Regions from separate parts of the Fictibacillus sp. KU28468 genome, predicted to be linked through region 2. Evidence: a T-box and tRNA genes for the amino acid it is inferred to sense, from the RefSeq annotation. Region 2 holds a T-box; the other holds one or more tRNA genes.
What was found. A T-box is a leader RNA that pairs with one kind of tRNA and senses whether it is charged. The one in region 2 lies ahead of tyrS (tyrosine--tRNA ligase), so its partner is inferred to be a tRNA-Tyr.
Positions count from the first base shown of each region.

Region 1 (3,396 bases), 1.0 Mb from region 2:
TTATCTCCCCCAAGAGTCCACATCGACGGGGAGGTTTGGCACCTCGATGTCGGCTCATCGCATCCTGGGGCTGAAGTAGGTCCCAAGGGTTGGGCTGTTCGCCCATTAAAGCGGTACGCGAGCTGGGTTCAGAACGTCGTGAGACAGTTCGGTCCCTATCCGTCGCGGGCGCAGGAAATTTGAGAGGAGCTGTCCTTAGTACGAGAGGACCGGGATGGACACACCGCTGGTGTACCAGTTGTTCCGCCAGGGGCATAGCTGGGTAGCTACGTGTGGACGGGATAAGTGCTGAAAGCATCTAAGCATGAAGCCCCCCTCAAGATGAGATTTCCCATCACGTCAAGTGAGTAAGACCCCTTAGAGATGATGAGGTTGATAGGTCTGGTGTGGAAGCGTGGTGACACGTGGAGCTGACAGATACTAATCGGTCGAGGGCTTATCCTTATTAACAAAAGCGGTATGAACCGTTTAAATCCGACAAGCGTTGGAGATCCTGACGAGAACACGTTTTTGGTGTTCGCAGGAGGGATTGAAACGACCTCGAGGATATGGTACATGGAGCTGGACGTTAGCATCAGTGAAAGTTTGGATGAAGTTATCTAGTTTTGAGGGAATATACCTCATTTTTCTAAAAAAGCTCTTGTCAAAAGAGCAAATACATTGTAAAATGTAACTTGTCCTTGAGAAAATAGGACATCCTTTGAAAGACAGTCTGGTGGCGATAGCGAAGAGGTCACACCCGTTCCCATACCGAACACGGAAGTTAAGCTCTTCAGCGCCGATGGTAGTTGGGGGCTTCCCCCTGTAAGAGTAGGACGTTGCCAGGCTATCATTTCATACATACTCGTATGTGGTTTTATTATTCCACAGTAGCTCAGTGGTAGAGCTATCGGCTGTTAACCGATCGGTCGTAGGTTCGAGTCCTACCTGTGGAGCCATGCTTCCATAGCTCAGTAGGTAGAGTGCTTCCATGGTAAGGAAGAGGTCACCGGTTCGAGCCCGGTTGGAAGCTCCAGTCGGCCCGTTGGTCAAGCGGTTAAGACACCGCCCTTTCACGGCGGTAACACGGGTTCGAATCCCGTACGGGTCACCAAGTTTTTTTCGTTAAGAAAAATAACCAAGTTTTTTCGTTAAGAAAATAACATTCATTAATACGGAGGATTAGCTCAGCTGGGAGAGCACCTGCCTTACAAGCAGGGGGTCGGCGGTTCGAACCCGTCATCCTCCACCATTATTTATCCCAACGGCAGGCCGGTTTAGCTCAATTGGTAGAGCAACTGACTTGTAATCAGTAGGTTGGGGGTTCAAGTCCTCTAGCCGGCACCATTTCTTTATAAGCAATGTCTGAAGCCTTTTTTTTATGTGGAGGGGTAGCGAAGTGGCTAAACGCGGCGGACTGTAAATCCGCTCCTTTGGGTTCGGCGGTTCGAATCCGTCCCCCTCCACCATCTTTATTTCCGACAGATTATGTTACAACACGAGCCATTAGCTCAGTCGGTAGAGCATCTGACTTTTAATCAGAGGGTCGAAGGTTCGAGTCCTTCATGGCTCACCATTTGAACTTCTGAATAAAAGATGATATCAATGGTTACAAAGTATAATATGCGGGTGTAGTTTAGTGGTAAAACAAGAGCCTTCCAAGCTCTGGTCGTGAGTTCGATTCTCATCACCCGCTCCATTATGGGGCCTTAGCTCAGCTGGGAGAGCGCCTGCCTTGCACGCAGGAGGTCAGCGGTTCGATCCCGCTAGGCTCCACCATACATAATAAGTACTGTCCTTAGACGAATGTCTAAGGGCTTTTTTATGTCTTTCAAACCTTCAAGGATTCCTGATCCAATAAAGAGGAGGGTGCTTTTGTCCTAATAATTATCCATCAACCTCCTCGAAAGCGCTTACGTATCGGTATATCTATGCATATTTCTGTCCAGTTGAACCAACACGAATAGACAGGCTACAATGAATTTATAGAATTTTTTGAAACACAGCATAAGGGGAGGCCGTACAGAATGAAGAAGGATATTACGATCATCGGAGTACCGATGGATTTAGGGCAGACAAGGCGCGGCGTTGACATGGGGCCAAGCGCCATTCGATATGCAGGAATTGTGGAACGTTTAGAAGATATAAATTATAATGTCCAGGATTTCGGGGACATAGAGATTGCCCGGCCTGGGACAATAGAAGAAAAAATAGACACCAATCTTAAGAACCTTCAAGAAGTTTCAACTGCAAGTGAAAAGCTGGCAGACACGGTTTCTAATGTCATTCAGGAAAACCGGTTTCCTCTTGTCTTTGGAGGAGACCACAGTATCGCGATTGGCTCTCTTGCAGGAATTGCCAAGCACTACGAAAATCTTGGCGTCATCTGGTATGATGCTCATGGAGACTTAAATACCGCTGATACTTCACCAAGCGGAAACATTCATGGTATGCCCCTTGCAGCAAGTTTGGGAATCGGGCATGAATCCTTAACTGGTATTGGAGGATATGAGCAAAAAGTTAAGCCTGAAAATATTGTTATTATCGGTGCCCGTTCATTGGATGAAGGAGAAAAAGAATTAATCAAAGAACGCGGTATTAAAGTATACACGATGCATGAAATTGATCGGATCGGCATGACCAAGGTAATGGAGGAAACGATTGAATACCTTTCTAAAAAAACGGACGGTGTTCATTTAAGCCTTGACCTTGATGGATTGGATCCGCTTGACGCACCGGGTGTAGGGACGCCGGTTCTTGGTGGAATCAGCTACAGAGAAAGCCATTTGGCGATGGAAATGCTGGCCGAGTCTCAGATTATTACTTCAGCTGAATTTGTAGAGGTCAATCCAATTCTTGACGAAAGAAACAAGACAGCGACAGTGGCTGTGGCGCTAATGGGATCACTATTTGGCGAAAAATTATTATAATTATAAATCAAAAAAACAGCTCTCGATTACGAGTAGCTGTTTTTTACGTTTGCTTTTTGGAATTCATTTAATAGCTCATCTATGTGTTGGCTGATTTCAACAATTTCTTCAGCGATTAAAGGCATAATTTTAGACATTTCATTCATTTTTTTCCGTGAAACTTCAATTTCTCTTAGCAGGATATTGCGGTCCATGTGTGCACGCTCCTTAAAAAAAATCTTTAATTCCACTATTCCCTCATTTACCCAAATTGAAACTCATTTTCTAAATTTTGTACAAAACATTTCTCTATCCCTGTCTGTTTTCATGCTAAAATAAAAATTGCTCAATTTTTTATGGAATATGAAACTTTTTTGAATACTAAACGTAGAAAAATACGAACCGCAACTGGTGGTGGAAAATTGAAATGGATTCATTAATTAATAATCTGGTTACCCAAGTGAAAGCAGGGAACCAGGAGGCTTTTGAAGGTCTTGTTGAAATTTAC
Region 1 covers NZ_CP110666.1:4,268,031-4,271,426, reverse strand. Annotated here, with positions in the region: rRNA gene OKX00_RS22655 (23S ribosomal RNA) at 1-444, shown strand, start outside; rRNA gene rrf (5S ribosomal RNA) at 712-827, shown strand; tRNA gene OKX00_RS22645 (tRNA-Asn) at 864-938, shown strand; tRNA gene OKX00_RS22640 (tRNA-Thr) at 940-1,015, shown strand; tRNA gene OKX00_RS22635 (tRNA-Glu) at 1,019-1,093, shown strand; tRNA gene OKX00_RS22630 (tRNA-Val) at 1,156-1,231, shown strand; tRNA gene OKX00_RS22625 (tRNA-Thr) at 1,251-1,326, shown strand; tRNA gene OKX00_RS22620 (tRNA-Tyr) at 1,365-1,448, shown strand; tRNA gene OKX00_RS22615 (tRNA-Lys) at 1,480-1,555, shown strand; tRNA gene OKX00_RS22610 (tRNA-Gly) at 1,605-1,678, shown strand; tRNA gene OKX00_RS22605 (tRNA-Ala) at 1,683-1,758, shown strand; gene rocF (arginase) at 2,007-2,909, shown strand; gene OKX00_RS22595 (aspartyl-phosphate phosphatase Spo0E family protein) at 2,936-3,103, opposite strand; gene sigW (RNA polymerase sigma factor SigW) at 3,316-3,396, shown strand, end outside.
Region 1: it has a tRNA-Tyr gene. The T-box ahead of tyrS (tyrosine--tRNA ligase) is inferred to sense a tRNA for this amino acid. The anticodon was not compared.

Region 2 (3,396 bases):
ACCCCGGTGGAAATAATATTCTCCATCCTGCATGAAAGGAAGTATGCGCATGTCACTTTCCGCGTGATTTTCCTTTTTCATTCTTTCCTCCAATTTCTATGTAAAAAGCATATTACATAGCCTTTATTTCTAGCCGTTCGTTTTCAACCCAAAAAAGTATACCATACACCAAAAGCGTCTTACATACCCTTTTTAAACTTTGTCAATGAAACTTTCGACAAAGGTTTTATTAAGATTTCATTTTAATCTATGGATCTTTAAAAAACAGCAAGCAAATGGAAAAAATATTGCTGTTTTTGTCCAGAAGCTTCTTATGACAGAAAACCACCGTCTCCTGAAGCTGAAAACGGTGGCCTCAATTTATACAGTTAATTTAACAAACTTTCTTTTTCCTACTTGAACGATTGTATCATCTTTTATCTCAATCTCAAGTTTTACGTCTGACACCTTTTTTCCATTAAGCTTCACCCCGCCGTTCTGAATCATTTTCCGGGCTTCACTTTTGGAACTTAACAACTGCAGATCAACAAGAAGTTCAACGACAGCAACATTTCGATCGCCATTCCACTTCACTTCCGGGATTTCTTCAGGCAATGCTCCTTTTTGGAAAACACGCAGAAAATGCTGTTCTGCTTTTTCTGCTGCTTCCTTTCCGTGGAACATCCGGACAAAAGTCTTGCCTAGCTGGATTTTCGCGTCACGAGGGTGAAGGGTGCCTTCATTTAGATTCTCTTTCAGCTTGTTCTTTTCATCCACCGTGTAGTCTGTGGCCAAATCAATATACTTCGGCATCAGTTCATCAGGAATGGACATCGTTTTGCCGAACATCTCATTCGGCTCTTCATTGATTCCAATGTAGTTGCCTTTTGATTTTGACATCTTTTCAACACCGTCAAGACCTTCAAGTAAAGGCAGCAGCATCACGGCCTGCTTCTCTTTTTTATAGTGTTCCTGCAGGTGCCTCCCCATCAGCACGTTAAAATGCTGATCGGTTCCCCCGAGTTCAAGGTCACTTTCCAGAACAACAGAATCATAGCCTTGCATGAGCGGGTAAAAGAATTCATGAAGAGAAATCGGCTTGCCCGTAGAGATCCGCTCTGTAAAATCATTTCGTTCAAGAAGCCGCGCAACGGTTATTTTGCCTGCCAACTGGATGACATCCTCAAAGTTCAATTTGGAAAGCCAGTCGGCATTATAATGAAGCTCCACCTTTTCCATATCCAGCACTTTGCCGAACTGCTCAAAATAGGTCTTCGCATTGTGTTCCACTTCTTCATCAGTAAGCTGCTTCCGTACAGCGGATTTGCCGGTAGGATCCCCGATCTTGCCTGTAAAATCACCAATAATGAGCTGGATAATGTGCCCGTTTTGCTGAAACTGCTTCAGCTTCTGCAGAACGACCGTGTGTCCGATATGAACGTCCGGAGCAGAGGGATCCAAGCCAAGCTTTACTTTTAAAGGCTTATTCTTAAGCAAAGACTTCGCGATTTTCTGTTTAAACTCGTCAGCAGGAATGATCTCTTGTACACCATTGGCATACAGTGCATATTGCCGCTCCAGCTCGCTTTTTTGGTCAGCTGACAATAGTTGAATCAAGTCTTTCATCCTAATCATTCCTCCTTAAAAATATAAAAAACCACATCCCTAAAAAAGGGACGTGGTTTTTGCACGCGGTACCACCCTTGTTGAAGCTTAAAGCTTCCACTCAAGCGAATTAACGGTTCAGGCCGTTCTCTGCTACTGATCTGAAATCATAGACCCGTTCACAAAGAAAGTTCGAGGAGGTAATTCATACTTATCTGTGACCGGTTCTCACCACCCACCGGCTCTCTGAAACAGGGAGATAACTACTACTGATTCCTCTCATTACTTTTATCTCTTTTGGCTTTTAACTAGTTTAGTGTATTCAGCGGGAGAATTCAAGTTAATTCCAGGTGTTTTGGTTTGGAGGCGGTTGTTGTGGTGGTGAAGAAGTCTGAATAGTTAGATTGGATCAATTAAGTGCTTGTTTGGCTCAATTATCCCTGATTTACACTCAATTCCATCATTTCATCGCACAAAAAGGCCGCCGAACATCCCGGCGGCCCCACAATTACTCTTTATTTTCGATCCTTGGAAGTATGTCGCTCTTCCAATACGCCCAAAACTTCAGCAAACGGAAGCTTTTGTTCCTGCAAAAGGACAAGAAGGTGATAAATCAAGTCGGCGGCTTCCCATTTCAGTTCTTCTTTGTCGCGATTTTTCGCAGCAATGATCACCTCTGAAGCTTCTTCTCCAACCTTTTTCAATATCTTGTCCACACCTTTATCAAAAAGATAGGTAGTGTATGCTCCCTCAGGCATCTGCCGCTCTCGCTCGGCAATCAGCCCCTGCAGCACATTAAGTATTTCAGGAGATTTACTTCCTCCTGCTTTACCCGGAACAACATCCCCGTAGGATGTTTTCCCTTCAGTGGCTGATCCATCGGTGACTGGCACGTCGGTGGCTGGCACGTCGGTGACTGGCACCGAACTTATGGTGCCTGTAACCGAACCTCGCAGGGACTCACCTGTAACCGAACCTCGCAGTGATGATTCCCCAGAAAAACAACTCTCAGCCCCGGTATGGCACGCAGGCCCCTTCGGATCGACAAACACGATGAGCGCATCCTGGTCGCAGTCCATGCGGATGTCCACGACTTTTTGCGTGTTGCCGGACGTTTCACCCTTGTGCCAGAGCTCCTGGCGGGAACGGCTGTAGAATACCGTTTCACCAATCTCGAGTGTTTTTTTCAGCGACTCTTCATTCATATACGCAAGGGTAAGCACCGTTTTCGTACGGGCGTCCTGAACGATGGCCGGCACCAGCCCTTTTTCATCAAACTTTACGGAAGACACATTCATCGGATCACCACTCCTTTTTCTTTTAGCTCTTTCTTTACTTCTCTAACCGACGTTTCCTTATAATGAAAGATGCTGGCAGCAAGACCTGCATCTGCTTTTCCTTCTGTAAAAGCTTCATGGAAGTGCTGTGCATTCCCCGCTCCGCCGGATGCGATGACCGGAACCGTAACTGCTTCACTTACTGCTTTTGTCAGTGCCAGATTAAAACCGCTCTTTTCTCCGTCCTGATCCATGCTCGTCAGCAAAATTTCGCCTGCACCCCGCTTGACCGCTTCTTTCGCCCATGCCGTTACTTCCCACTCGGTCGGTTTCCTGCCCCCATGAGTATAGACACGCCAAGAACCAAGAGATTCATCATACTTGGCATCGATCGCTGTGACAATACATTGGGAACCGAAGTAATCAGCGCCTTCTGTAATGAGCTCAGGGCGCAAAAGTGCAGCTGTATTAACAGAAACCTTATCAGCGCCTGCTCGCAGCACACGTTTCATGTCTTCCAGTGAATTGATGCCGC
Region 2 covers NZ_CP110666.1:962,442-965,837, reverse strand. Annotated here, with positions in the region: gene OKX00_RS04785 (tetratricopeptide repeat protein) at 1-81, opposite strand, end outside; gene tyrS (tyrosine--tRNA ligase) at 361-1,605, opposite strand; T-box leader at 1,649-1,876, opposite strand; gene hisI (phosphoribosyl-AMP cyclohydrolase) at 2,100-2,882, opposite strand; gene hisF (imidazole glycerol phosphate synthase subunit HisF) at 2,879-3,396, opposite strand, start outside.